4 regions of the Thalassolituus sp. ST750PaO-4 genome follow, and region 3 is predicted to be linked to each of the others. Evidence: predicted binding sites of a transcription regulator. Region 3 holds the regulator's gene; each other region holds the start of a gene.

Region 1 (7,408 bases), on a different contig from region 3:
CTGGCAACGCTGAACTTTCCCGATAACCGGCTTGATCAGGTTCCTTTGCTGGATATTGTGCAGGCAATTGAACCTCATATTGCTGCTTATGCACCGGATACGGTACTGACCCATTCTGCCGCCGATCTTAATGCTGATCACCGCCGGGCGCTGGAGGCAACGCTGACAGCTTGTCGGCCTTTACCTGGCCATCCGGTACGGCGAATTGCCAGCTTTGAGGTGGTGAGCGCAACCGGCTGGAATCCGGCCAGTGCTGCTTTTAACCCTAATTGCTATATCTCGCTGAGTGAGCAGGACTGGAATAAAAAACAGGAAGCTCTGCAGTGTTACGATGCGGAAATGCGGGCTTATCCTCATTATCGTTCCTATCAGGCGATCGATGCACTGGCGCAGATGCGCGGAGCCAGTGCGGGGGTTGAACGGGCAGAGGCATTAACTATTTTACGTTGGCTGGAGAACTGAGTATGACGGATCAAAAAACTATCTGCCCGGTGTGTTCCGGCGAACAGTCAGAAACTCTGTTAACGCTGAAAAAATTTCCGGTGTATCAGCATCCGGTTCCGGCAGGGGCGGCGCTGGAGCCTCCTTTTGAGGTCGATATTGAATATGGCTTATGCCGTGATTGCGGTCAGGCTTATCAGCGGCATTATGACAAATCTGTGCTGGAAAACCTGTATAAACAGCATTACTACACGCCACGACCAGGCCATATAGGAACAAAATTTACTCAGGATTTTGTCGGCTTTTTCAAGGAATGTGTCGCCGGGCAGGAGCAACGCTTTCAGAGCGTGCTGGAAATCGGCTGTTCTGCTGCAGAGGTGCTGGGTGAGATTCGCACACTGTATCCGCAGATGGAGTATCTGGGCATCGAGCCAAATGATGAAACACGGGAGCAAGCCGAGGGGCAGGGGTTCTGCGTTTATAACAGTTTTTTCAACCGCTCATTTGCAGAAGCACTGGGGCGGAAAGTGGATATTATTTACAGCCGCCATGTGATTGAACACGTCTTTGACTTTGATGAATATATTGCTTCAGCATCCATGCTGTTGAATCCCGACGGGGCAATGTTTATTGAAACTCCGGGTCTGGATTGGGCAATCGAACATGAAAGCCGGGCGCCTTTTCATGTTGAACATGTAAGCCTGTTTTGCAAGCATTCGCTGCAGGTTCTGCTGGCCCGGCATGGCTGGTTTATTCAGAAATATCAGGTTTCCGATGTTGGTAACCTGATTGCATTCTGTACCCGTGACCGTGAGCAGGCACTGAGTTTTTCGGTGCCAGAGAATATTGGTCATTTTCAGCAGGGGATTGATGCACAGAAGCAACGGCTGGCGGAGCAGATTTCCGGACGGAAGATTGCAATGTGGGGAGCGGGTGCCGGTGGCCGGGCATTAATGAGTTTTCTGGACTTTGTCCCGGACGTTATTCTTGATGGTAACCCGAATAAATCAGAAAGAATTTTTGCCGGTTATGAGCAGTGCCGGATTCAATCAGCCGAAGAATGGATCGCTCAGAACAAAGACGACGCCAGCCAGTGGATTATGGTGGTCGCGTCGTCCTTCTATGATGAAATTGCACAGTCATTACAGGCTTATGGCTGGCATGGCGATGCAACTTATCCTTATCGTTATTAATACTTATGCTGGAATAGTTCATCTGTGAACCATAGCCCGGTGGCTATGGTTCATATTCCGGACAATCCGGATCATCAATCGCGGTATGAATCCATGGATCTGAGTCGTTAAATTCTTTGCTGACGACGTTGTGTACATGATCCGGTACGGTATTAATAAAGTGACGGAAATTGGTTTCCCAGCGCTCTATATATTCAGCCATTTTTTCCGGTGAATTCTGCAGTTTAAGGGCAACAGAGGCACCGGCATGCAGGTAATGCCATATGGCTCCGCGGATTAAGAACTGCAGAGCACCATAGCGGCTCAGGCCAAAGGACAGATACTGACCGACGATATGCAGATTCTGATAATGCTGCGTCAGGGTTTTCTGGCCACTGCCCATCATGTTCAGAATATCATCGGCGATCTTTCTCAGATTACTTTCCAGTTCATCAGTCCGTTGCTGCAGGAATTCCGGTGAAAAGACGGCCCTTCTCCTGCCTGACATAAGCTGAAGATCGTTTTCCTTTTTCGCGGCCGATGACTCCATCAGCGAACAGAATCGGGACTGCTCCATGTGCTCAGCGTTTTCGATTTTTGCACCATTAGCGCAGTTATAAACTTCAATCGCCCTGTTTTTCAGGAAATAACTGATGTCTGATTCAAGCCGGCGTCTCGAGGCGTTATAAATCATGGTTGTCTGCATTGGTAAGCCATCAACCGATTCAATCTCAATCAGATCCTGCTGCTGGTAATTGGTGGATTGCTTCACCAGATCAGAGCGCTGCTCACTGTAATAAATCGAATTCTTGGAGTGGTGTGAACCGGTATTACGGAAACCGTAGTCCGTACCAAACAGGAATACCTGTTGGTGGTTCAGGTGATAGCAGATAGCCAGCGCGGCGTTGGTGCAGGTCGGGGTTGTGCCACGGATCTGGTCGGTTAAGTCTTTGCTCAGCTCGTGAATGGCAGTGGAGTCTTTGGTAAAAAGCATTACCCTGCCAAACATCGGCGGAATTTTCGGCGTTGTCTGCGCCGAGCAGATCAGGGTGATATCCTGCAGATATTCCGGGTCATTAATTTCACTGATCACCCGGAAAGGCTCATAGTGTGATTCAATTTCGATATGGAAATCCGGCTTAATGCCCTGTTTGTATAATGCGCGCAGTGCTGTCCCGGCCGAATAGAGTACGGCTTTGCCCTGATATTTGCGGATATCTTCGATGCGGTCATCGAGGGATGGCCCAGAACCTATGATAAAAGCCGGGCAGTTCATGGCTTGTTTATCGGCCAGTGGCAGCAGTTCGTTCCCTGCGCGGAAATTATGCAGGGCGTTATTCATCTGATTGATTTCGTCGTCGTAATACCCCCAGAGCGAGAGATACACCTTCAGATCTTTCTGGATTTTTTTGATGACCTTGCGGTACTTATCCTGGTTGCGGTGATTATATAAATAGGTACACAGGGAAAAGCTGGGCGGATGATCAATCAGCTGATTCCAGAGCACCGCATACTGATCGGTGGCCAGCTTAAAGTCACCAATGACCAGCTGGATGGATTTTCCGCGCTCGCTGAATTTCAGGAAAATGGCTTCCCAGTCGATGCAGTACAGAGAGGTGACAAATTCTTCCGGATCGGTTTCGTAAATAATCAGGGCGAGTATTTCCCGCCGGTTGACCAGCTCTTCTATATGGAAACCGGCGCCAATCCCCATGATGGCCACCAGAGCGAGGAAGTCCGGGATCTGGTAATCCTCGCTCTGATCAACCTGTGTGTCCTGGTACAGGCGGGTGATTGAGCGGGAGAAATAGCGTTGTGCCTTAAAGGCGTTCGCGCCATGGGGCCTGAGACCATGGATGGCATTACCCGGAGCGACGATAGTGTTGAACTGTTCGGCCTCTTGCCGGGCGAACGCTCTGGCATCACCGTTATAAAAGTAAGCATTACCGCTGTGAATATCGACCCGGCCATGATCGTCCATATCCAGCGTCAGCTTCCGCAGGGGCGTGTTCTGCGCCAGATTGTAGAGATAGGGGTAGTGCTGCTGCAGGTAAGCGATGTTCTTGTTGAATCTGATTTCGGCAGGGTGCGTCATAAAAGCCTCTCTTTTCATTGAACAAAGCAATATACATGCCTGTGAAGCCCCGGGAGCCATCGTTGCGGGAGTGATGTGTCGCTGTTTTTATTCTGGCTGATTTTTTGTCGTTTTTTTGACATTCAGAATAATTTCCAATGGTTTCAAGCGTTTAAGAATTCCGTGTTGATTGGAATTGTGTCGTGATATTGGCGCAAAAAAAATTCTAAAGATCCTGCCGGGTGTGCCGTTAAAAGGTATGACAAAGACAGAGGGAGTGCAGCAACGTTGCTACTACAGCACAGCGCTGGCTCTGTAACGCAGGTACAGGAGAAACACCATGCCTCAAATTATTAATACCAACATTGCCTCTATTAACGCGCAGCGCAATCTGGATAAATCCCAGTCTGCCAACCAACAGGCTCTGCAACGTTTATCTTCTGGTCTGCGTATTAACAGTGCCAAAGATGACGCCGCGGGTCTGGCGATTTCTACCCGTTTCACATCTCAGATCAAAGGTCTGAATGTGGCCGTGCGTAACGCCGGTGACGGTATCGCACTGGCTCAGACGGCTGAAGGTGCGCTGGGTTCTATGAACGACAACCTGCAGCGTATCCGTGAACTGGCGGTACAGTCTGCTAACGCCACCAACTCCGACGTTGACCGTGAAGCTCTTCAGGCTGAGGTTGATCAGCTGGTTGCTGAAATTTCACGTACTGCTGATGAAACCGACTTCAACGGCCGTAAACTGCTGGACGGTTCTTTCAAAGCAACCTTCCAAATCGGTGCTAACGCTGGTCAGACTGTGGACGTATCCATTGCCGAACTGACTGCCAGCAAGCTGGGTTCCAGCAAAGAAAGCGGTATCAGTGCCATCGGTACTGACAACGCGCTGGCTAACGGCGACCTGATCATTAACGGTGTAGCGATTACCGCTTCCCGTGCAGAAGATGATTCTGCTTCCACCAGTGGTGCGGATGCTTCCGCTATCTCCAAAGCGGCTGCAGTAAACCGTCACTCCGCAGAGACCGGTGTGTCTGCGCAGGTGAATGAAAACACTGTTTCCGGTTCTGAAATGACGGCTTCTGCTGCCAGCGGAACCATCAGCCTGAACGGTGTGAACATTGATATTCAAACCTCTAACGATGGCTCTACTACCCGTGCCTCGGTACTCGAAGCGATTAACGCTGTGTCTGATCAGACCGGTGTTGTTGCGGTTGATACCGGCTTCGATAAAGGTGGTGTGCAGCTGGTTGCCGCTGATGGCCGTAACGTTGACATCAATCTGGGCACTCTGAGTGCCGCTCAGACTGGTCTGGCTGCTACGGGCGTGTACGAAGGTGGTTTCACTCTGATCGCCGATGGTGACGTGAAAGAAATCGTGATCGAAGGTGGTAACGGTACCGGTAACGGTGACCTGTCCAATGCTGGTCTGGTTGCAGGTACTTATGAATCAGGTCAGGCCAGTGTGGTCAGCGATGCCCAGACTCAGGATATCTCTGCCGCGAACGCAACCCCTGCCGGTACTTTCGTCAGTGTTGCCAGCGCAGCAGCATCCGGTTTCGATACCACCACTTCTATCGGCTATGAAGTAACCGTTAACGGTGCTACTTCCATCGGTACTATGGCCAGTGGTGGTTTCGTGAACAACCTGGCAGCAGCCATCTCCAATGTGGCCGGTGTGACCGCTTATGAAAGCGTCAAACTGACTGTCACTATGGCAACTACCGCGACAGCCATTGAGCTGGGTACCGGTACCAGTGGTGCAATGATCAGCTTCACTGCGGGTTCAACCGCAACCGTTGCTGCACAGAATGCTGCTGATGCAATCAACGCCCGTGACTTCTCTGCTGAGAATCTGGATGTAAGCGCTACCGTAAACTCTGCCGGTGCACTGGTTCTGGATGTGAAGAACTTCTCCACAACCACAGCAGGCTCTGCGGGTCTGGTGGTGTTCGATACTTCAGGCGCGATTGGTAACGTTGCGGTGGGCACTAACGCTGCTGCTGCATTCCAGGCTTCCGGTACTAACAATATTGTACAGGGCTCTCTGGCCTTCCAGTCTGACGACGGTACTAAAGTGACTGTTGCTCTGTCTGATCCGGATGATGCCGGCCAGTTACTGGCATCAGGCACCACCAGTGTGACCACTGCTTATGATGGTGTGAACGGTCTGAAAGACGGTGACCTGACCATTAACGGCGTGAGTATCAAAGCTGCAGAAACCAGCGAAGATAAGGCGAGTGCCGAGTTTGCATCTGACGGTTCCCGTATCCTGTCGTCCAACAAAACCTTGTCCGGTATCGCTGTCGCGGCCGCGATCAATGAAGTATCGGATGAGACCGGTGTGCAGGCGACTGTGAATCCAACCGAAGTTGTTGGTGGTACTGCAGTGACCCAGGCAGAGGCGAATGCCTTCGAGAATGGTGATCAGGCGGGTATCTACATCAACGGTGTGTCTCTTGGTTCGGTAACCCTGCAGACTGATTCCGGCGGTAACATTGATTACGCTAAATCCCGTGCTGATGCGATTGCACTGATCAATCAGAGCGCAGGTCAGACCGGTGTTACTGCAATCGATAACGGTGAGTCTATCTCTCTGACCGCTGCCGATGGCCGCAACATCTCGATTGCGATTGATGATAAGTCTGGTTCTTCATCTTCAATCGGTCGTGTATTCGGTCTGGACTCTGCGGTAGAGGGTATCGGTGAAGCGACCTTTGGTCAGGGTGGTACAAGTACTAAGTCTTCTGTTGAAGCAGATACTTACGAAACTACTTACTCAACCGTGAAACTGACTTCTGCGAAAGAAATTGAAGTCAACGTCGGCAGCAACGGTAATACCGAGCTTGAAGCTCTGGGCTTCAACACCGGTACTTACGGTGGTGGCGAAAACGGTCAGTTCCTGACAGAGATCGATATTTCGACCTTCGAAGGTGCTACTGCTGCGATCACTGCGATCGACAACGCGATTGGTCAGGTGGCCAGCCAGCGTGCCGACCTCGGTGCGATCCAGAACCGTATGAGCTCTACTGTAAGTAACCTGCAGGTGACCTCTGAGAACCTGAACTCTGCGAACTCACGGATTCAGGATGCGGACTTCGCGGCTGAAACCGCCGAGCTGTCCCGTACTCAGGTACTGCAGCAGGCAGGTATCTCGGTTCTGGCTCAGGCGAACGCTGCCGGTCAGCAGGTTCTGTCTCTTCTGGGATAATAGCGGACTGATGGGGAAGGCCAGCCTTCCCCAGGCTGCTTAACCAAGAACCTGAGAGGTGACTTATGAACGAGCTGAAATTGAATGTGGTAGACCATACAGCTGTATCACCCTCAGCTACAGCCGGAAAGAAAGCTTACGCCAAGGCGGCAAGTGATCCGGTTGCAGGTTCCGATAGCGGCAAGTCTTTGCCGGTTGGAACTGAGAAAGTTGCGGAACTGAATAAGGACCAGGTCAGAGAAGCAATTTCCCGTATCAATGAGTATGTACAGCAAACTGAAAGAACACTGGATTTCCAGCTGGACGAAGATAGCGGCAAGACCATTATCCGCGTCTATGACCGGGCGTCATCGGAACTGATCCGACAGATTCCCAGTGAGCTGGCTCTGGAACTGGCGCAGAAATTGAATGATGAAGAACCATCTTTATTGTTCAGCGCACAAGTTTAGGTGATCAGTGTATGGGTTAGGTAAACAACCCTTCAGAAAACCCTGCATTGGCCGATAA
Region 2 (7,408 bases), on a different contig from region 3:
AGACTGCCATATTATTAACTGGGGACGTAACCTCACCGATCTGGATTCAGCCATATTTGTTGCTGCCCGGGCCGACCATGTACGTCTGCTGAATAATCATCTGCAAGGGGCCGGATTCGGCATCTGGGCCGATACCAGCCAGCATATTGAAATCCACGGCAATCAGATCAGTGGCGATAACACTGTGCGCTCACAGGACCGTGGCAATGGCATTCATCTGTTTTCTGTCCGTCAGGCCAGTGTGACCGACAACGTTATCCGCCACACCCGGGATGGCATCTACATCGACACCTCCAACCACAACACGCTGACCGGTAACGTGCTGGAAGATCTGCGCTACGGAATTCACTATATGTTTTCCAATAACAATGTGGTGCATAACAACACAACCCGCCGCACCCGCACCGGTTATGCCCTGATGCAGAGCCGTAATCTGGATGTACGCAATAATCTGTCTGAAGACGATCAGAACTACGGCATTCTGATGAACTACATCACCTACTCCACCATCAGCCACAACAGAGTGCAGGGGGTGATCAGCGGCAGCACCGGCGACAGCATGATTCAGGGAGCTGAAGGCAAAGCGTTGTTTATCTACAACTCCGTATTCAACACCATCAGCCACAACTACTTTGCCGACAGCGTGATGGGTATTCACCTTACCGCCGGCTCTGAAGACAATAAAATCTTTGGCAATGCCTTTATCGCTAATCAACAGCAAGTTAAATATGTCGCAACCCGAACCCAGGAATGGTCCGAAAATGGCCGCGGAAATTACTGGAGCGATTATCTTGGCTGGGACCGGAATGTCGATGACATCGGCGATCTGATTTACGAACCAAACGACAATATCGACCGCTTGCTGTGGCTTTATCCACAAATGCGTTTATTACTGAACAGCCCGGCCATTGAATTACTGCGCTGGGTACAGCAAGCGTTTCCGGTCGTTAAATCCCCCGGCGTGCGGGACAGCTTTCCCCTGATGCGCCCACCGCTGACAGAGGCCCCTTAAAATGAACCTGGTAGAACTGCAGAATGTCAGTCTTGCTTATGGCCGGATGGAGGTTATAAAAAACCTTTCTCTGCATCTGGCAGAAGGTGAAGTACTTGGTTTGTTCGGCCATAACGGTGCCGGCAAAACAACCACCATGAAAATGATCCTCGGCCTGCTCGCGCCCGGCAGCGGCCATGTTCAGGTATTTGGCAATACTCCGGATCATACCGAAGTCCGTAAGCGGCTTGGTTATCTGCCGGAAAACGTTATGTTTTATCCGCAATTAAGCGGAGAGGAAACACTGACTTATTTTGCCCGCCTGAAAGGTGCAGCTCATCATCAGATCGGAGAATTACTGGAAAAAGTCGGGCTGACCCATGCCGCTACACGTAAAGTAAAAACCTATTCCAAAGGTATGCGTCAGCGGTTGGGTCTGGCTCAGGCGCTGCTGGCAAATCCACGTCTGTTATTACTGGACGAGCCGACCGTCGGTCTGGACCCGGTAGCCACGCAGGAACTTTATCAATTACTGAACGAGCTGCGTCAGAACGGCACCGGCATTATTCTCTGCTCTCACGTGTTACCCGGTGTTGAACCTTATATCAGCCGCGCCGCCATTCTTGCCGGTGGTCAGTTACAGGCTGTCGGTACCCTGAGTGAATTACGCCGTCAGGTAGCACTGCCTACGCGCATTCGCCTTGGCAGCCTCTCGGAACCGGAGCACTGGCAAACCCGGTTATCCGGCCTCGGCTTCGATTCCCGCTGTATTGGCCGCGATGCTCTCGAAGTTCTGACTCACAACGGCGCCCGCCGGGAGTTACTTAACACCCTGATAAACAGCAGCGAAGCCGCCGATCTGGAGGTCAGCCCGCCGTCCCTTGACGATCTGTACCGCCATTTTGCGGTCGTTCCGGCACAGGAGAAATCGCAATGATGCAAGTCTGGAATATCGCCATTAAAGAGCTGAATGATGGTCTGCGTAACCGCTGGCTGCTGGCCATCAGTCTGCTGTTTGCCATTCTCGCTGCGGGCATTGCCTGGCTTGGCTCAGCCGCCGCCGGCCAGGTGGGTTTCAGTTCCATTCCGGCAACCATTGCCAGTCTGGCCAGCCTGGCAACATTTCTGGTTCCGCTGATTGCTCTGCTGCTTGCTTACGATGCCATCGTGGGTGAAGAAGAAGGCGGAACCCTGTTGTTATTGCTGACCTACCCGCTCAGTCGCGGGCAGTTACTGCTGGGAAAATTTATCGGTCACGGGCTCATTCTTGCGCTCGCCACCTCTATTGGTTTTGGCAGTGCCGCCGTCGCCATTGCATTATTGGTCAGCGATCTGGATATCTGGCTTCTGATTCAATCGTTCTCACGCTTTATTTTTTCAGCCACGTTACTGGGCTGGGTATTCCTTGCTTTGGCCTATTTTCTCAGCAGCAAAGCCAGCGAAAAATCCACCGCGGCCGGCCTCGCTCTTGGCGTGTGGTTTCTGTTTGTGCTGGTGTTTGATCTCAGTCTGCTGGCACTGCTGGTCTTCAGTAAAGGGCAGCTCAACCCTGACCTTCTGCCATGGCTTTTACTGCTTAATCCCACCGATATATTCCGGCAAATAAATCTGTCCGGTCTTGGCGACGGCAGTGCAATGAATGGTGTTATGGCTTTGGGGCGGGATTTACCCATCACAAATCCGGGATTGTGGTTCTCATTATTTATCTGGTTGATTGCCAGCCTGGGTATTGCTCATTTCGCCTTACGTCGTCGTGCGATTTAACGTTATAAAGGATAAGTTCATGAAAAAAGTACACTCCATCATTTCTGTTGCTGCCCTGATATTCAGCGCATTACTGGCAGGCTGCAGCCAGCCAACCAGCAGCGAAACCACCACACATTCACCGGTCGCCTTTCACTCATCAGATGAATGCCACGTGTGCGGCATGGCCATCACCCGCTTTCCCGGTCCCAAAGGCGAAGCGATATCGGGCAATGGTGCAACCAGAAAATTCTGCTCATCCGCCGAGATGCTGCACTGGTGGTTACAGCCTGAAAATCAGGTTCAGCAAATGACGTTATACGTTCACGATATGAGCCGCAGCGACTGGAACAGACCGGATGATGCACATCTGATTAATGCCATGCAGGCGTTTTACGTTGTAGCCCCCGATATGGCAGGCTCAATGGGCACGCCCATCGCCAGCTTTGCCAATAAGGAAAGTGCAGCATTGTTTGCCTCGGACAGACAAACCAGCGTGATGACATTCGAACAGCTGAAAGAAGCCCTGCTGCAGCATCAGCAAATGATGGGCGAAAACCATTCCGAAGATCACAGCATGCACCATTGAGGCGGTACGTATTATGGGAATAAGTCCATGGCAGTTACTGATCGTACTGCTGATTGTAATCGTATTATTTGGCAGTAAACGGCTGCGCTCTCTGGGAGGTGATCTTGGTGGTGCGATCCGGGATTTTCGTAAAGCCGCCAATAAACAGCCAGAAGATAACGAGCAATAATCCAGGCCTGTCCGGATGCCGGCAGGCAGCTTCTGAAAATAAATAAAAAGCTGCTATGCCGGCACAAAAAACAGAAAATAATCAGCTCGCCGGACGGAAAATACTGATGACCTCCGGATTACATTCCAGATAGGGCCCATCCATAAGATCAATACAGTAAGGTACAGCGGGAAATACCGCATCCAGACACTGACGTATTGCTTTCGGCTTGCCCGGCAGATTAATAATTAATGATTGTTTTCTGAGTCCGGCAGTCTGACGTGAAAGAATGGCGGTAGGCACATATTTCAGAGACTCCATGCGCATCAGCTCACCGAACCCCGGCATCATACGATCACAGACCGCCTCGGTTGCCTCCGGCGTCACATCACGCAGAGCCGGCCCTGTACCTCCGGTAGTAATTACCAGACAGCATTTTTCCTCATCCACCAGCTCACACAGTGTTTCTTCAATCTGTGGACGCTCATCGGCGATCAGACGATAAACCGCTTCCCACTCACCGGATAAATATTCCGTTAATGTTTCACGGATAGCCTGACCCGAAATATCTTCATAAATACCGGCACTGGCTCTGTCGCTGACCGTCAGAATGCCGATACGGATTTTTTTCTGCATGATAACTCCTGAAGTTTTCCGGAAATTCAGTAACAGGGGTAAATATACAACGATATACCGCCGCTATCAGTTATTGTTATGCGGAAACCTGATGTGAACAATGAAGGTGTTTCTTAAATCACTGAGAAATCCGTACGAAGACTGGGCCGATTCGCACCGGCCCCTCGCAGGTTTTATATTACTGGCAGCTGCCGCAGCAGTCTGAAGACGTTGCTTTAGGTGGTACAAACAGAAAATAATTTTCCAGCGTGATGTGCCGCATAAGATCGTCCACCAGCGTCTGCAGTCCCAGATACAGCGAGCGCCAGCTGTTACAGGCACCGGCCGGAACTTTCATATTATTGGTCAGACTGCACAAGCGGTTAATGGCTTCCAGATGTTCCAGGTGCTCATCCTGCATCACATTAATCGGGCCATTCGGATAAATTCCCCCGGCCAGCATCGGAAACAGGATCTGCTCCTCTTTCATCATATGGCTTTCCAGCTCATGACTCATATCGCGCAACAGATCAGCCAGTCCGGACGGACAGTTGGCGGAATCGCTGTGCACCCGTTCAACTTTGGCAGCCAGGAAGATCAGCTCCGGTAACTGCTCACGATGGCGGGCATGGTAACGCTCCAGGATGTGACCGATCAGTTTCATGCGGGGTTCTTTGCCCCAATCAATGGCGGGATCATCATGATGGTGTTCGGTCATTTCAAGTTCAGCCAGACCGGCCGCCACCTCTTCCGGATCAAGTCCCTTATGTTCCAGTGCCTGCTGCAAGCTCACCATGCCCTGATTGCAGAAATTAATATCCAGCTGACGTAACAAAGCAGAAGCACCGGGAATGGTTGTGGCAATATCACTCAGAGAACGATTCAGAATTTCCATAAACTCTCCTGATATATAAAGGTTTTGATTCAACAGAAGTGATCAGCAAGATGCAGGCCAGCCGCCAGAGCGCATACTTGCTGCCGGTCAACAGAGGGTGGGTATAAATAACCCGGATATTCCCTGTAAAATCTACACTTTGGTAAATACCACCAAGCACATACCAACACAGAGACCTCTCATGCCCGGACAACAGCTGCTTACGGAACTCATCAAAGATATGCCGGCCGGCGAACGCTTTGACCATATCGTTAAAAGTATCCGCACCAGCTTTAACTGTGGCGCTGTCGCTCTGCTGCGCCTGCAGGGTGAGTATCTGCGGCCTGTCGCCGTCTCCGGTCTGGTTACCGAAGCGCATGGCCGTAAATTCAGTCTGGCTCAGCACCCACGCCTGTCGGCCGTTATGACCACCAGCCATGCCCTGCGCTTTCCGCCAGACAGCCCGTTACCCGATCCCTATGACGGCCTGCTGGAGACTCAGCCCGGGGAAGCATTGCCGGTGCATGACTGCATGGGAACCAGCCTCTGGCTGAACGGTGAGCGCTGGGGCGCCCTGACCCTCGACTCTCTGACTCCGGGCACCTTTGATCAGAGCCGCATTGACGAGCTGGACAGCTATCGCCCGGTACTGGAAACGGCCATCCGTATCAGCATGCTGGAAGAAGAAATACGCGGTCTGCGCCGTGTCCGGCTGGATGGTGCCGGCAATATCGCCATTGGCACCGAAGCCGACAATGAAATTATTGGCAACAGCAGTGCCATCCGTCAGATTAAAAAAGAACTCGAAGTGGTTGCGGCCTCCGACCTGCCGGTACTGCTGCTGGGAGAAACCGGTGTCGGTAAAGAAATCTTTGCCAGCTACACGCACCGGCTGTCCGCACGTGCTGCACGGCCAATGGTATATATCAACTGTGCGGCACTGCCGGAACATCTCGCCGAAAGTGAATTATTCGGCCATGTTAAAGGCGCATTTTCCGGTGCCACCAGCGACCGGGCCGGGCGGTTTGAAACCGCAGATAAAAGCACACTCTTTCTTGATGAGGTCGGTGAACTACCGCTGCCGGTACAGGCCAAGCTGCTGAGGGTTTTGCAGAATGGTGAAATTCAAAGACTGGGCAGCGATAAGACCCGCCATGTGGATGTCCGTATTCTGGCCGCGACCAACCGCAACCTGAAAGAGCAGATTACCGAAGGCGCATTCCGGGCCGATCTGTATCATCGCCTGTCTGTTTATCCTATCCCAATTCCTCCCCTGCGTGAGCGCGGGCAGGACATTCCTCTGCTGGCCGGGCATTTTCTGGAATTAAACCGCACCCGCTTAGGGTTGCGCAGCTTGCGCTTATCGGCCGATGCCGAGGCAGCACTGCAGACCTATCCATGGCCCGGCAATATCCGTGAGCTGGAGCATGTTATCAGCCGGGCAGCCATCAAAGCGCTGAGCCGGGGAGCACAACGGCACGATATTGTGACTCTGGATTGCCGTTCACTGGATCTTGAGCTGCCAACCTCCCGTCACCATGCACACGCAACAGGCGAAGACAGCAGTGATTCATTACTGAAAGCGGTGCAGGGAATGCCAATGAAAGAAGCCGTTAAATACTTTCAGCAGACTCTGGTTCTGCACGAACTGCAGCAACAGCAAGGCAGCTGGAGCAAAACCGCACGGGCTCTGGGTATGGACCCGAGTAATCTGCACAAGCTGGCACAGAAGCTCGGGCTTAAATAAACCGTACCGCTTTACTCAGGACTGAGCAGCGCAATCGGCACAGTCCGGGCGGCGGGTAATCCGCCATTCATGAAAGCGGCTGGCACGGGCATCAAACGACAGCAGCCGCCCACACAGAGACTCACCGGCAGCGCTCAGCAGCTTCAGGGCTTCCACCGCCTGTAACGTACCGATAACTCCTACCAGAGGCGACAGCACGCCACTCTCACTGCAATTACGCTGGTCCGGCTGCACATCCGGATACAGGCAACGGTAACAGGGGCTGTCGGCCCGGCGCGGATCAAACACCGTCAACTGACCGTCCATGGCGACAGCGGCTGCACTGACCCAGGGAATCCGGTGTTTCAGCGCCGCTTTATTGAGAGCGTAACGGACCAGAGGCTCGTCGGTGCAATCCAGCACCAGAGAAAACTGCGGTAAAACCTGCTCAAGCCAGGCAGCATCTGCGCGGCGGATTTCGGTATGCACCCGCACATCATGATTCAGCTGCATCACGGTTGCCGCGGCAGACTCGGCTTTGCTCATTCCCACCCGATCCTGCGGATGAATAATCTGGCGTGGCAGATTGCTGAGCTCAACATGATCATCATCCACCAGCGTCAGCTGCCCGATACCGCTGGCCGCCAGATAGGGTAAAGCGGCCGCGCCCAAACCGCCCAGACCAATCACCAGAACATGGCTGTCATACAGGGCCAGCTGGC
Region 3 (7,408 bases):
GCCGTCGCCTGCTGCTGAAAGTGGAAGACATTATGCACAGTGGCGATCAGATTCCGGTGGTTTCCCCTTCCGCCACGCTGTCTGAAGCCCTGCTGGTTGTAACCTCCAAAGGTCTGGGCATGACCACCGTGCAGGATAACGGCAAGCTGACCGGTATTTTCACCGACGGTGACCTGCGTCGTGCCATTGATCACGGAGTTGATATCCATACCGCTACCATGGCCGATGTGATGACCGTCGGTGGCAAAACCACCACGCCCGGCACTCTGGCTGCTGAAGCGCTGAAGCTGATGGAAGACAACAAAATCAACGCCCTGGTCGTTAAAAATGGCGACGACACGGTTGGCGTCATCAATATGCACGATCTGCTGCGCGCGGGCGTAATCTGATGCGCAAGCGTTATCTGCTGTTACTGCTGACCCTGATCTTTGGTCTGGCTCTGCTGGCAGTGGATCGCTACACCCAGGAGCAGACGCCCCCCCTGAGTGAGCAGCAGAATCATGAACCGGATTACTATGGCGAAGGCCTGTACAACCGCCAGTACGACAGTAATGGCGAATTACAGCAAACCTTTGTTGCAGCACGTTCAACCCATTATCCGCAGACGAAAAGCACCCTTTTTACCGGGCCGCTGCTGATGTCAGACGATGATGACGGCCAGACCTGGCAGGTCAATGCCCGCGAAGGAACACTACAGGATAACGAGCAGTCGCTGCGCCTTGTAGGTCAGGTCGAAATCCGGCCGCTCGATCCGGCCGACGCTGCGGACGATATTCTGATCGAAACCAGCATCCTGACCTACCACAGCCGCCAGCAACTGGCCGAGACTGATCAGCCGGTAACCATTACAAGCCCGCAAACACATATCAATGCAACCGGTATGACACTGGATATCGCGCGTCAGCGCATGGAATTCAAATCACAGGTGGATAGCCGCTATGTTCCGCAATAATCATCGTTTTCTGGCCGGCCTGTTTGTCCTGTGCAGCGCAGCCTCTGCTTATGCCTTACCCGACGACTGGCAGCAGGAAATGGTCATTCTCTCTGACCACGCTGAGCTCGACCGCAAGGCTGGCGTTGTTATTTATGAAGGCAATGTGATTCTGACTCAGGGAACCCTGCGCATCGAATCGGAGCGCCTGCTGATTATCCGCACCGATAACACACTGGAAAAAGCCGTTGCCGAAGGGACAGCGAAAAAACCGGCACGCTATCAGCAACAGATCAATCCGGGAAAACCCCTGACCAAAGCACACGGCCAGCGCATTGATTACTTTGCCCGGCAACGTGAAGTCAACATTCAGGGCAATGCTCAACTGCAGCAGGACGGCAACCTGTTCAGTGGTGAGCGCATCCTCTATGACATGACCAAAGAAACCGTCAGCGCCAGCGGCGGCACCAGTACCTCCGGCCAGACTGGTGGTAATGGCGAAAAACAACGAATCAAAGTCGTGATTCAGCCACAGGCTCCGGCAGAACCTGCCACCGATAACAGCAAGCCAGTACAGGAACAGCCATGAAGACCCTGAAAGCCGAAAACCTGGCGAAAAGCTATAACGGCCGGGAAGTGGTAAAAGATGTATCCATGTCTGTGCAAAGCGGTCAGATCGTTGGCCTGCTGGGACCCAACGGGGCCGGTAAGACCACCTGTTTCTACATGATTGTGAATCTGGTGCAGGCTGACAAAGGCCGCATCAAAATTGACGACGAAGACATCAGTCATCTGCCGATGCACGGCCGGGCGCAGAAAGGCATTGGCTATCTGCCGCAGGAAGCCTCCATTTTCCGCAAATTAAGTGTGGCCGATAATATTCTCGCCATTCTCGAAACCCGCAAAGACCTCAACCGTGCACAGCGTCTGGAAAAACTGGAAGAGCTGCTGAATGAGTTTCATATTCAGCATATCCGCAGCAGTCTGGGCATGGCCTTATCCGGTGGTGAACGACGCCGGGTCGAGATTGCCCGCGCGCTGGCGGCTGAGCCGTCCTTTATTCTGCTTGATGAGCCGTTCGCCGGGGTTGACCCGATTTCTGTAGCTGACATCATGGACATCATCCGACAGCTCAAGGCACGTGGCATCGGCGTACTCATTACCGACCACAACGTAAGGGAAACTCTGGCTATCTGTGAGAAAGCCTATATTGTCGGGGGTGGCCATATCATCGCCGAAGGCACCGCTGAACAGGTATTGGCCAGCGAGCAGGTACGCAAAGTGTACCTGGGTGAGGATTTCCGCCTGTGATGGCAAGCCCTGCTGCAGGGAAGTGGCTGATGATCCAAAGCAAAGGAAGATGCACAAAAGATTCCAAGGTTTACCGCTTGGCGTATAATGCACAGACTATGCCGATACTGAGTGATTACTGAACTTTTATGAAAGCGTCTCTTCAGTTAAAGATGGGTCAGCACCTGACCATGACCCCTCAGTTGCAACAAGCCATCCGCCTGCTTCAGCTGTCTACCCTCGATCTGCAGCAGGAGATTCAGGAAGCCCTCGATTCCAACCCGATGCTCGAAGTAGAAGAACACGAGCACGATGACCTGCCCGATCTGTCCCGCAACAGCGATCACGACACCAGCAGCAGCCACGAAGTCAGCAGTCAGGACGACAGCCACAACGACACTCCGGAACTGGATGAACAGTGGTCGCAGGAACAACTCCCCGACGACCTGCCGGTCGACAGTCAGTGGGAAGATACTTACCAGACCACCGCCAGCGTTGCCTCCGGCAGCAGCAGTAATGCCATCGACGACGATTTCGATTACGACTCGCGCCACGCCAGCACCGAAGATCTGCAGGATCATCTGCTGTGGCAACTCAATCTGACTCCTATGTCAGATACCGACCGCGAGATCGCCCTGATGCTGATCGATGGTGTGGATGACGACGGCTATCTGCACACCACCGTCGAAGATATTCTGGAAAGCATGGACCCGGCTCTGGACGTCGAAGAAGACGAAGTCATGGCCGTACTGCACCGCCTGCAGCAGTTTGATCCGGCCGGTGCTTTTGCCCGCGATCTGCGTGAATGCCTGCTGCTGCAACTGCAGCAACTGCCGGCTGAGACCCCATGGCTGAACGAAGCCAAAATGGTCATCCGCGATTATATCGAGCTGCTGGGCAGCAAGGATTACCCAACGCTGATGCGCAAAACCAAGCTGCGCGAAGAAGACCTTAAAGCCGTGCTGCGGCTGATTAAAGAACTGAATCCCAAGCCAGGTGCCGGCATCAGTGCCGAGCAGGCCGAATACGTGGTGCCCGACGTGCTGGTACGCAATATCCGCGACGAATGGCGGGTTGAGCTGAATCCGGATATCGCCCCCAAGCTGCGCGTTAACGCCGATTACGCCTCACTGGTACGCCGTTCCGATAACAGCACCGACAACGCCTTCTTGCGCGACCACCTGCAGGAAGCGCGCTGGTTTATCAAAAGTCTGCAAAGCCGCAACGAAACCCTGCTGAAAGTAGCCACCAAAATCGTCGAGTATCAGATCGAGTTTTTCGAACAGGGCGAAGAAGCAATGAAGCCGCTGGTGCTGCACGATATTGCCGAAGCCGTTGGTATGCATGAATCCACCATTTCCCGGGTAACCACCCAGAAATACATGCACACGCCACGCGGAATCTTCGAGCTGAAGTACTTTTTCTCCAGCCATGTCAGTACCGATGGCGGCGGCGAATGTTCCTCCACCGCAATCCGTGCCATGATTAAAAAACTGATTGCTGAAGAAAATGCCCGCAAACCGCTGAGCGACAACAAAATCGCCGCAGTGTTGGGTGAAAAAGGCATTCAGGTGGCACGGCGCACGGTAGCCAAATACCGTGAGGCTATGATGATTCCGCCTTCGAACGAACGTAAACAATTGATTTAAAAAACAACAAGCCAGCAACAAGGAGTCTGGACATGAAGATTAATATCAGCGGTCACCACGTTGACGTTACCGAATCTCTGCAAGCGTACGTAGACGAAAAAATGTCCAAGCTGGGACGCCACTTTGACAACATCACCAACGGCCAGGTAACCCTGACCGTTATTAAAGAGCGCATGATTGCTGAAGCCACCATCCACGTCAGCGGTGCCGACCTGCACGCCAGCGCTGAGCACGATGATATGTATGCCGCAATCGATCAGATGACCGACAAGCTCGACCGTCAGGTACTGAAACACAAAGAAAAACTGGTGGCGCGGCAACACGGACAAGGCTGATTAATGGACATTCGCATCGAGGATATCCTCACACCGGAACGCAGTCTGATAGATGCTCCGGTTTCCAGTAAAAAGAAATTACTGGAGTACCTGGCAGGTTTTATCGCAGAACAACTCAGCGACAGCTCTGCCGACGATATTTACGAGCGATTACTCAGCCGTGAACGCCTCGGCAGCACCGGGATTGGCGAAGGTATTGCCATTCCCCACTGCCGGCTGAAGCAGTGCGACCAGGCGATGGGCGTACTGCTGCGTCTGGTGGAGCCGGTGGATTACGACGCCATTGACCGCAAGCCGGTCGATCTGGTGTTTGCTCTGCTGGTTCCCGAAGAAGCTACTGAACAGCACCTGCAGGTTCTGGCGATGCTGGCACGCAACTTCAGCGAGCCGGCCTACCGCGAGGCACTGCGCAAAGCGCCGGATGCGCAACGGTTTTATCAGCGGGCGCTGAGCGGACAACCGGGCTGACATCAGCCCAACGGGCAATGGAGGAGCACAGCAATGCGTTTAGTGGTGATCAGCGGCCGGTCCGGCTCAGGAAAATCCAGTGCTCTGCACGTACTGGAAGATCTGGGCTTCTACTGCATTGATAACCTGCCGGTTGCTTTGTTGCCAGCGCTGGCCCGCCAGACCGAAAGCGAAGAAAAACTGGCCAAAGTCGCCGTCAGTGTTGACGCCCGCAATCTGCCCCATGCCTTCGACAATATCCACGATGTACTGCACCAGCTGCCCAGCGAAGAATACCAGCTGGATGTCGTCTATCTCGACGCCAGCGAAGAAGTGCTGCTGCAGCGCTTCAGCTCCACCCGGCGTAAGCACCCACTGACCAGTAAAAGCACATCTCTGGCCGAAGCCATCGATAAAGAGCGCCTGCTGCTGGAGCCTATCGCCAACCTTGCCGATCTGACGCTGGATACCACCAGCATGTCTGTGCATGAGCTGCGCAGCCTGATTAAATTGCGGGTGGCGGATAAAACCAGCACCGATATCGCCATTCTGTTTGAATCTTTCGGCTTCAAGCATGGCATCCCGATTGATGCCGATTATGTATTCGATGTCCGCAACCTGCCCAACCCTTACTGGGACCCGGCACTGCGCGCCTTTACCGGGCGCGACCCGGCAATCATTGATTTCCTTGCCCGGGAGCCTCAGGTTGGACAAATGCAGCAGGACATCAGCGGGTTTATTCAGCGCTGGCTGCCTGCCTTTGTCGATGCCAACCGCAGCTATATGACCATTGCCATCGGCTGCACCGGCGGGCAGCACCGCTCCGTTTACCTGGCAGAGCAACTTAAGGCAGAATTCTGTCATCATTACAGCAATGTTCAGGTCCGCCACCGCGAGCTGGGCAGTGCCGACATTCATCAGGACTGATACGGATGACCAGCACCGAAATCACCATCATCAATAAGCTGGGCCTGCACGCCCGCGCAGCCGCCAAGCTGGTTTCCACCGCCGCTGCTTATTCCTGCCAGATCAAAGTCGGTTACCCCGACCGCATGGTCGACGGTAAAAGCATTATGGCGGTGATGATGCTGGCCGCCAGCAAAGGCACCAACATACATATCCATGCTGAAGGCCAGGATGCTGAACACGCACTGGCCGCCCTGATTGATCTTATTAACCGGCGTTTTGACGAAGAAGAATAGCCCGGCAAAACAATCTTCTACGCGCAATTCTGCGAGTAGTTTCGTGGTATCAGAGGCCTAATCAGGCTAGAATCTGAGCATTCAACCATCCCCTGGACCGAACCGACGCATGGCACAGCAGACCGAAAAGGCTAAAGCCAAGTTACACAGCCTGACCGCCGCGCTGGAAAGTGGTGCGCTGGCGCAGGTGCGTCGCATCCTGAATTCGGGTCTGGCACCGGTTGATATCGCCCACCTGATCGAATCTTCTCCGCCTAAAGCCCGTAAGCTGCTGTGGGAACTGGTCGATAAGGAACTCGAAGGCGAGGTCATGCAGAACCTCAGCGAAGAGCTGCAAAGCCACTTCCTGAGCGACATGAGTGCGGAAGAAGTTGTCGACCTGACCGCCGACCTCGACACCGATGACGTGGCCGACATGCTGCAGCAGCTGCCTGAGCGTGTAACTCAGGAAGTTCTGGAGTCGATGGACCACCAGGACCGCGCCCGTCTCGAAGCCGTTCTGGGCTATCCGGAAGACAGCGCCGGTGGTCTGATGAACACCGATACCGTGACCATTCGTCCGGATATCACCCTTGAGGTTGTACTGCGCTACCTGCGCCGCCACAAATCCCTGCCCGCTATGACCGATAACCTGTTGGTGGTTAACCGCCAGAACGAATTTATCGGCACGCTGGCGATCAGCAAACTGCTGGTCAGCGACCCGCAACAGACCGTGCGTGAAGTGATGAGCACCGACGCGCGGGTTATTCAGGCAACCCAGCACGAGAGCGAAGTTGCCAAACTGTTTGAACGCCACGATCTGGTCTCGGCGCCAGTTGTCGATGCTGCCGGCATGCTGCTTGGCCGTATCACCATCGATGACGTGGTTGACGTTATCCGCGAAACTGCGGATCACTCGCTGATGAGTATGGCCGGTCTGGATGACGAAGAAGATACCTTCGCCCCGACGCTGAAAACCAGCCGCCGCCGTGCTGTCTGGCTGGGCATTAATCTGCTCACCGCACTGGCCGCCTCTGCGGTGATCGGCCTGTTTGATAAAACCATCGAGCAGGTTGTGGCTCTTGCTGTTTTAATGCCTATTGTCGCCAGCATGGGCGGTATCGCCGGCAGTCAGGTGCTGACTCTGGTTATCCGTGGCCAGGCACTTGGCCATCTCAGCGGCAGCAACTTCCGCTGGCTGTTTAACCGCGAAATAATGGTCGCCGCCATTAATGGCGTGCTCTGGGCTGTGGTTATCGCCTTAATTACATACGCCTGGTTCCGTGACCCGGCGATCGCCCTGATTATCGGCGCGGCCATTATCATCAATCTGATGGTGGCGGCAATGGCCGGCGCCAGTCTGCCACTGCTGCTCAAGGCCCGTGGCATCGATCCCGCCCTGGCTGGCAGCGTGGTGCTGACCACCGTCACCGACGTGATCGGCTTTCTATCTTTCCTGGGGTTAGCTACCCTGTTCTATCTGTAACCTGCATTTAAAGTACCCCTGATGAACGAATCTGATTACCCGGACGACGAGATCGAATACGTCAGTAAGTCCGAAATGAAGCGCGAAGC
Region 4 (7,408 bases), on a different contig from region 3:
TTTCTATCGACCTGCTGGCTGCTGACCTGAAGCGTCCTGAAAACTTCCTGGGTATGCACTTCTTTAACCCTGTGCACATGATGCCACTGGTTGAAGTTATCCGTGGTGCCAAGACTTCTCCTGAAGCTGTGGCCACTGTGGTTGCTTACGCGAAGAAAATGGGTAAAACCCCGATCGTTGTAAACGATTGCCCGGGCTTCCTGGTTAACCGTGTACTGTTCCCTTACTTCGCTGGTTTCGCTGGTCTGGTCCGCGACGGTGCTGACTTCCAGAAAGTCGACAAAGTAATGGAGAAATTCGGTTTCCCAATGGGTCCTGCATACCTGCTGGACGTTGTTGGTATCGATACCGGTGTTCACGCCAACGAAGTAATGGCGGAAGGCTTCCCGGATCGTATGAAGGCTGACTTCAAAACCTCTATGGAAGTGATGTTCGAAAACGAACGTTACGGCCAGAAGAACGGTAAAGGTTTCTACGTTTACGAAACCGATAAGAAAGGCAAGCCGAAGAAAGTTGTTGATCAGACCACTTACGATCTGATCAAGCCAGTGGTTGCTGAAGCGAAAGACTTCGAAGCTGAAGACATCATCGCGCGCTGCATGATCCCAATGTGCATTGAGATCGCCCGCTGTCTGGAAGAAGGTATCGTTGATACTCCGGCAGAAGCCGATATGGGTCTGATCTTCGGTATTGGTTTCCCTCCATTCCGTGGTGGTGCGTGCCGTTACATGGATTCCGTTGGTATGGCTGAGTTTGTTGCTCTGTGCGACAAGTACGCCGACCTGGGCAATCTGTACAAACCAACCGCTCGTATGCGTGAAATGGCTGCGAACGGCGAAAGCTACTTCGGTTAATAGGCGCACTAGGAGATTTAAACCATGTCTTACAATCCAAAAGACGTTGTTGTTGTTGATGCAGTGCGCTCACCTATGGGTCGTTCCAAAGGTGGCGTATTCCGCAACGTACGTGCGGAAACCATTTCTGCAAATCTGATCAACGCATTGTTCGAACGTAACCCGGGCGTAAATCCTGCTCTGGTTGAAGACGTTATCTGGGGCTGTGTAAACCAGACTCTGGAACAGGGCTTCAACGTTGCACGTCAGATCGGTCTGCTGACTGTTGTGCCTAAAGAAGCGGGTGCTCAGACTGTTAACCGTCTGTGTGGTTCTGCAATGTCTGCTATCCACACTGCGGCTCAGGCTATTCAGACCGGTAACGGCGATGTATTCGTTGTTGGTGGTGTTGAACACATGGGTCACGTGAACATGCAGCACGGTTTTGACCACAACCCTGAGTCTTCAAAGCACTTCGCTAAAGCATCCAACATGATGGGTCTGACTGCGGAAATGCTGGGCAAAATGCACGGTATTACCCGTCAGCAGCAGGATGAGTTCGCCGCGCGTTCTCACCGTCTGGCTCACAAAGCGACCCTGGAAGGCAAGTTCAAGAACGAAATCGTTCCGATGTACGGCCACGATGCCGAAGGCAAACAGATTCTGGTAACCGAAGACGAAACTATTCGTCCGGAAACCACTGTTGAAAGCCTGGGCAACCTGCGTCCTGCTTTCGATCCTAAGAGCGGTACCGTCACTGCCGGTACTTCTTCTCAGATCACCGATGGTGCATCAGCCATGCTGCTGATGAGCTACGAGAAAGCAATGGAACTGGGCCTCAAGCCACGTGCCCGTATCATTGGTATGGCGGTTGCCGGTGTTGATGCAGCGATCATGGGTTACGGCCCGGTTCCTGCGACCAAGAAAGCACTGAAGCGCGCTGGTCTGGACGTTACCGATATCGATTACTGGGAGCTGAACGAAGCTTTCGGTGCTCAGTCTCTGCCTTGCATCAAGGATCTGAAACTGACCGAAATCGCTGACAGCCGTGTAAATATTCATGGCGGTGCCATCGCTCTGGGTCACCCACTGGGTTGTTCCGGTGCGCGTATCTCTACCACTCTGATCAACGTGCTTGAGCAGGAAGGTGGTAAGTACGGCGTGTCTACCATGTGTATTGGTTTAGGCCAGGGTATCGCGACCGTTTGGGAGCGTATGTAATTCTGGTCTGCTGCGCTCGGCCAGCCTTTGTTGGAAGTTTCTTCGAAATGCTCAGGTAGGACATCTACATTGCGCTTTCTCAGAAACTTCCGCCGCGGCTGACCGTCGCTCGCAACGCCCAGAAAGCATTGCTTTCCAGATACAAAAAAACCGGCTTCGGCCGGTTTTTTTGTGCCTGCAGGGTTTCGGAATATGACCGCCATGGATGGCGGAAATGCAGATTTTGCAGGAGCAAAAATCTGCCTCAGGTAGGACATCTACATTGCGCTTTCTCAGAAGCTTCCGCCGCGGCTGACCGTCGCTCGCAACGCCCAGAAAGCATTGCTTTCCAGATACAAAAAACCGGCTTCGGCCGGTTTTTTTATGTCTGCGATTCAGGCTGGCGGGGATATAAAACTGATCATTCGTTCAGCGTCTGGTGTTCTGTGGCCCGATTGTCTACAATGGCGGCCCCGCAGGAGAGTGGTGTGTTATTTGTCACTAAGCTGGCATTCAGCCGTACACCCGCCGAAGGCGCAAACTCCCATAAACGCTCAGGCTACCGGACTGCGGGTTCATTGATAGGCCATCTGGAGAGAGGCTGCACCTGATGCAGTCCACCGAAGGAGCAAGCCGGCGGACCATTCCGTACGGTTAAACTCTCAGGTACACAGGACAGGGGGAGGGGCACAGGTTACGCAGGAGTTCTGTGTGCTGACCACTGTCTATTTAATTGCTATTACCGCTGAAGCCATGTCCGGAGCGCTCGCCGCCGGTCGTCGTAATATGGATATGTTTGGTGTTGCCTTAATCGCCTTTTTAACGGCGCTGGGTGGTGGCACTGTGCGTGATGTCCTGCTGGGTAATTTCCCGGTTACCTGGACTCAGCATCCCCCTTATATTTATCTCACGGTATCCGCCGGTTTGCTGACCATGGTGGTTGCGCGTTTTATGCATCGTTTACAGCGTTTGTTTTTAATTCTTGATGCCATGGGCTTAGTGGCCTTTACCATTATCGGCTGCAATGTTGCGCTGAAGCTGGATTACAGTCTGCCGGTGGTGGTTATGGCGGGCATTATTACCGGTATTTTTGGTGGTATTCTGCGCGATATTCTCTGTAATCAGACCCCACAGGTGTTGTGCCACGAGTTATACGCCAGCGTTTCTTTACTGGTCGCGCTGCTGTATTTAACCTTGCTGCATTTTGGTGTGAATGAAAGCGTCACCATGCTGGCGGCTTTTTCCGTTGGTCTGGCCATGCGTCTGGCAGCTATTCGCTGGCGCTGGTCGTTACCGGTATTTTCCTATGCCCCTGAGCGCTGGCAGAACTGAAATAATTGCGGGCTATTGCAGCAGTTTCCAGCTCAGCCAGACCACCGTCAGCAGCAGTATGGCGGTGGTTGATTGCCAGAACAGCAGAGGATCGCGTTCCATTAACGGTGGCTTCTGCTGACGCAAATAATCCTCAGCGGGCTGGTTCAGATTAAAAATAAATTCAGATAACTCCGCACTGCGTTTATGTGGCAGAGGCTGCAATGCTTTTGCCAGAGCGGTGTCGATCCACGGCGGTATGTTACGGCCAGGTATGGCCAGCGGGCGGTATTGCAGGCGTCGCTGCGCATGCACCGTCCGCGCTTTCGCGACGTTTAAACCGTAAGGCAGTTCGCCGCCGCTGAGCATCTGATAGGTGATGACGGCGAGAGAAAACAGGTCGGAATGCGTGCCGGTATAACCGTCGCAGAAATACTCCGGCGCCATATATTGCACGGTGCCCGGAAAAGGATTTTCCGCCGGAGACTGATGCGTTTCTGCCAGACCGGCGACCTGCACGGCACCAAAATCAATGATTTTTATGCAACCGTTAGCATCAATCATAATATTGTCGGGCTTTAAATCCTGATGCAGCATTTCCAGCCGGTGAAAAGCTCTTAAGCCTTTTGCTATCTGGGCGACGATATCCCGTACTTTAATTAAACCGGGCCGCGGGTTATCCAGCATCCACTGGCGCAGTGTCTGGCCTTCAATCCATTCCGTGGCGTTGTATAAATACTGCTTTGGCCGGTTGTTCTGTGCCGCTGCCAATACGCAGGGACTGTCGATGCGCCGGGCAATCCAGTCTTCCAGCAGAAAACGTTCAAGGCTGGCGCTGTCGGCCTGAATATCTGAGGCCGGAAATTTTAAAACGACTTTTTCACCACTGTCCTGATCGCGGGCCAGATACACATGACTGCGGCTACTGATATGCAAACGGCGCAGCAGGGTAAAACCATCGAATTCTGCGCCTTCATCCAGTACCGGTGGTAACGTCAGCTGCTGTAATTGCTGCTGCCATTCATTAATGTTGGTATCGGGCAGTGAGGTAATATATACCAGCTGAATGCTGATATTGTCGTCGCTGCCCTGGTTCAATGCCAGTTCAGCGAGTTGCTGTGCACAGAGTTCGAGACTGTTGTCGCTGTTAATTCTCAGTGCCTGTGCAATGGCTTCTGTGATTTGTCCGTGGCTGACAAACTCATACAGGCCATCGGTGGCGAGAATAAAAACATCGCCGGCAGTCAGTGGCATGTTGTGGTAATCAATGTCCAGCTGCTGATCCATGCCCAGCGCGCGGGCTAAATAGCTTTGTTCGGCAGAAATCTGTACCCGGTGATCCTGGGTTAATTGCTCCAGCGAGTGTCCCTGCAGATGATAAACGCGGCAGTCACCGCAATGAAAAATATGCGCCTGAGTGGATTTCAGAATCAGCGCCGAAAAAGTACAGATATAGCCTTTATCCCGCTCCCAGGCGTACTGACTGCGCCGCGTCTGACTGTAAAGCCAGGAATTACTGGCCTGAATAACCCGCTGCGCTGATTTACGCACACTCCATACATCAGGGGTGCAGTAATAATCTTCAAGAAAACTTTTAACGGCAGCGGCGCTGGCAATCTGGCTGACATTACTGCTGCTGATACCATCGGCCAGAGCAATGGCAATACCCTTGCGTTCTTTCTGCAGGGTATCGGCAAGACAGGCGCCGTGAAAATCCTGATTAACGGCTTTGCGTCCTGCGCAGGAATACTGGCCAAGCTGAATACGGAGAGAGGGCATAAATCATCGCTGCAGACTGTCAGCCATAAAACCCCGGCAAGCATTACCAGGGTTTATGGCCAGGGTTTATGGCTGGTGTTTATGACCTGAGCTTTATAAAGCCCAGAATTTACATCTGTGGCTGAGCCTGGGTCTGTGCTGACATCAGCGCACGTTTTTTGGCAGTACGAACGTGGGTGGCGTACAGGGTTAAACCGGTAAAGGCCAGCCCACCCACCAGATTACCCAATGCGGTTGGAATTTCATTCCAGATAAAATAATCCATTACCGAGAATTCACCGCCCATAATCAGGCCGAACGGAAACAGAAACATATTAACGACGGAATGTTCAAAACCCATAAAAAAGAACAGCATAATCGGCATCCACATGGCGATTACTTTACCGCTGACATTGGTGGAAATCATGGCGCCGACAACACCCATAGAAACCATCCAGTTACACAGCATGCCGCGGATAAAAATGGTAAACCAGCCGGCTGCACCGTATTGAGCGTAACCCAGAGTACGGGCTTCACCGATATGAGCAACTTTTTCAGCAATAGCACCACCGTCGGTGTTGTAGCCGTAGGTGAAAATAAATGACATCAGGAAAGCAACGGTTAACGCGCCGCCAAAATTACCGAGAAAAACCAGTCCCCAGTTACGCAGAATCTGCCCCCAGGTAACACCGGGACGACGATCCAGCCAGGCCAGCGGCGTCAGCATAAATACACCGGTGAGCAGATCAAAGCCCATCAGATAAAGCATGCAGAAACCAACGGGAAACAGAATGGAACCAATCAGATGTGAACCGGTTGCAACGGCAACGCTGACAGCAAAAACCGCTGCAAGAGCGAGAATGGCACCGGCCATAAAAGCGCGTACCAGTGTATCGCGGGTCGACATATAAATTTTTGCTTCACCGGCATCTACCATTTTGGTGGCAAACTCGGCAGGCATCAGATAAGACATAGCATTACCTCATTAACGTTTAAGAAATTGCTCAACAGCTGTCCGGAAATAAAAAACGGCGTCCCATCCACCTGCAGTATGCAAGCGGAGTGGACGCCGTTATCCGGAAATTCAGGTTGTGTTCCATATCGCCGTTGATGTGGAATGCAATATGTTCAGCAGAAGACGTGCCAGTTTTATTTTTTTGCTGCCCGCTGGCATTTATCCGGGTTTTTATCGTACATCCGGGTTGTTATCTTTTTCAGTTGCCCCCTTTTTGCGCAATAAAAAAACAGAGTGCATCGTCCTGATTCATTTTCAGCAGGTCGCTGACGTCGGTCCGGTGAACACGTAAGATGGCTTTATTTATCATCACCGGGACTGCTATGTCGTTTATGTTGTTATCTGCGCTGGCCTGGTCGCTGTTCGATCTGGCGCGCAAAAAACTGACGGCTCATGCACAGCCGCTGACTCTGGCTATCTGGCTCAGTGCCGGCGTTACTCCGCTTTATCTGTTGTTGTGGTTGTCTCAGGGGGCGTCACTGCCGGAGGCGGGTTACTGGCTTCCGGGGCCGGTGTCGTTGCTGGTATCAGCACTGGCCAGTGTCTGCTATATCAAAGCACTCAGCGTCGGCCGTATTGCCTTGCTGGTGCCGGTGCTGTCGTTTACGCCGGTTGTGGCAGCAGTGCTCAGCGCGGGTTTGCTGGGGGAGCGGTTAAGCGGGGTGCAGTTGCTGGCGATGCTGAGCATTGTGCTGGCGATTTTTCTGCTGCATTCGGGCTGGAATTTATTGCTCAGGCCAAAAGAAGCCGGTGCGGGTTTGGGGCTGATGCTGGTCGTCGCTCTGTGCTGGGGAACGGGCATTGTCTTTGACAAGATGGCACTGACATCGGCCACGGTCTTTTTTCACGGCCTGATTCAGAGTGCCGGTATGTGCCTGGTGTTATTGCTGGCCTATAGCGTTGATTCATTACGCCGCCGTGATCGTTTGTCTGTGCCGCGTTATTCCGGCCCATGGGGATTAATGGCGCTGGCTTTACTGGTGTTTGTGCTGGCGGTCAGCGGCCAGTGGCTGGCGGTAACGGAGATTCATCCGGGCATTGTTGAAACCGTTAAGCGTGGCGTCGGCATTATCGGTGCGGCCTGCTGGGGCGTGTGGTTGTTCGGTGAGAAAGTAAAGCCGTGGCAACTGCTGCTGATGCTGCTGATCATTGTTGCCACGGCGGGTCTGGCGTTGTACTGAGCCGGTGTCCTGTTCAGGGGCTGTCTGTCAGCTGCCTTGCAGCTGATGCTCTTCACCTTTGTAGTAACCTTCAACGCGGGGGTTCATTACCTTAAACCACAGTGGCGGAA

What was found. The regulator sigma-54, encoded in region 3, starts transcription at its own class of promoters, with help from an activator protein. The targets are predictions, from matches to a motif close to TGGCACNNNNNTTGCTNT.
Region 1: a site for sigma-54 is predicted at 3,732-3,749, ahead of HUF18_RS19150 (motility associated factor glycosyltransferase family protein). Genes of this name have one in related genera too.
Region 2: a site for sigma-54 is predicted at 5,024-5,041, ahead of ytfE (iron-sulfur cluster repair protein YtfE). Genes of this name have one in related genera too.
Region 4: a site for sigma-54 is predicted at 6,231-6,248, ahead of HUF18_RS07805 (formate/nitrite transporter family protein). Genes of this name have one in related genera too.

The regions. Positions count from the first base shown of each region.
Region 1 is NZ_JABVCB010000013.1:810,730-818,137, forward strand. It holds gene HUF18_RS19140 (PIG-L deacetylase family protein) at 1-462, shown strand, start outside; gene HUF18_RS19145 (class I SAM-dependent methyltransferase) at 465-1,634, shown strand; gene HUF18_RS19150 (motility associated factor glycosyltransferase family protein) at 1,678-3,708, opposite strand; gene HUF18_RS19155 (flagellin N-terminal helical domain-containing protein) at 4,028-6,901, shown strand; gene HUF18_RS19160 (flagellar protein FlaG) at 6,967-7,350, shown strand.
Region 2 is NZ_JABVCB010000005.1:38,358-45,765, forward strand. It holds gene HUF18_RS02580 (nitrous oxide reductase family maturation protein NosD) at 1-1,012, shown strand, start outside; gene HUF18_RS02585 (ABC transporter ATP-binding protein) at 1,014-1,928, shown strand; gene HUF18_RS02590 (ABC transporter permease) at 1,925-2,755, shown strand; gene HUF18_RS02595 (nitrous oxide reductase accessory protein NosL) at 2,775-3,323, shown strand; gene tatA (twin-arginine translocase TatA/TatE family subunit) at 3,337-3,492, shown strand; gene mog (molybdopterin adenylyltransferase) at 3,574-4,107, opposite strand; gene ytfE (iron-sulfur cluster repair protein YtfE) at 4,286-4,981, opposite strand; gene norR (nitric oxide reductase transcriptional regulator NorR) at 5,163-6,707, shown strand; gene HUF18_RS02620 (HesA/MoeB/ThiF family protein) at 6,723-7,408, opposite strand, start outside.
Region 3 is NZ_JABVCB010000008.1:39,178-46,585, reverse strand. It holds gene HUF18_RS09635 (KpsF/GutQ family sugar-phosphate isomerase) at 1-389, shown strand, start outside; gene lptC (LPS export ABC transporter periplasmic protein LptC) at 389-952, shown strand; gene lptA (lipopolysaccharide transport periplasmic protein LptA) at 939-1,520, shown strand; gene lptB (LPS export ABC transporter ATP-binding protein) at 1,517-2,242, shown strand; gene HUF18_RS09615 (RNA polymerase factor sigma-54) at 2,371-3,870, shown strand; gene hpf (ribosome hibernation-promoting factor, HPF/YfiA family) at 3,903-4,205, shown strand; gene ptsN (PTS IIA-like nitrogen regulatory protein PtsN) at 4,209-4,673, shown strand; gene rapZ (RNase adapter RapZ) at 4,707-5,579, shown strand; gene HUF18_RS09595 (HPr family phosphocarrier protein) at 5,585-5,854, shown strand; gene mgtE (magnesium transporter) at 5,964-7,319, shown strand; gene yjgA (ribosome biogenesis factor YjgA) at 7,341-7,408, shown strand, end outside.
Region 4 is NZ_JABVCB010000007.1:425,646-433,053, forward strand. It holds gene fadB (fatty acid oxidation complex subunit alpha FadB) at 1-854, shown strand, start outside; gene fadA (acetyl-CoA C-acyltransferase FadA) at 879-2,054, shown strand; glycine riboswitch at 2,500-2,613, shown strand; glycine riboswitch at 2,614-2,722, shown strand; gene HUF18_RS07795 (trimeric intracellular cation channel family protein) at 2,745-3,365, shown strand; gene HUF18_RS07800 (bifunctional protein-serine/threonine kinase/phosphatase) at 3,378-5,123, opposite strand; gene HUF18_RS07805 (formate/nitrite transporter family protein) at 5,233-6,075, opposite strand; gene HUF18_RS07810 (DMT family transporter) at 6,441-7,298, shown strand; gene HUF18_RS07815 (alkane 1-monooxygenase) at 7,326-7,408, opposite strand, start outside.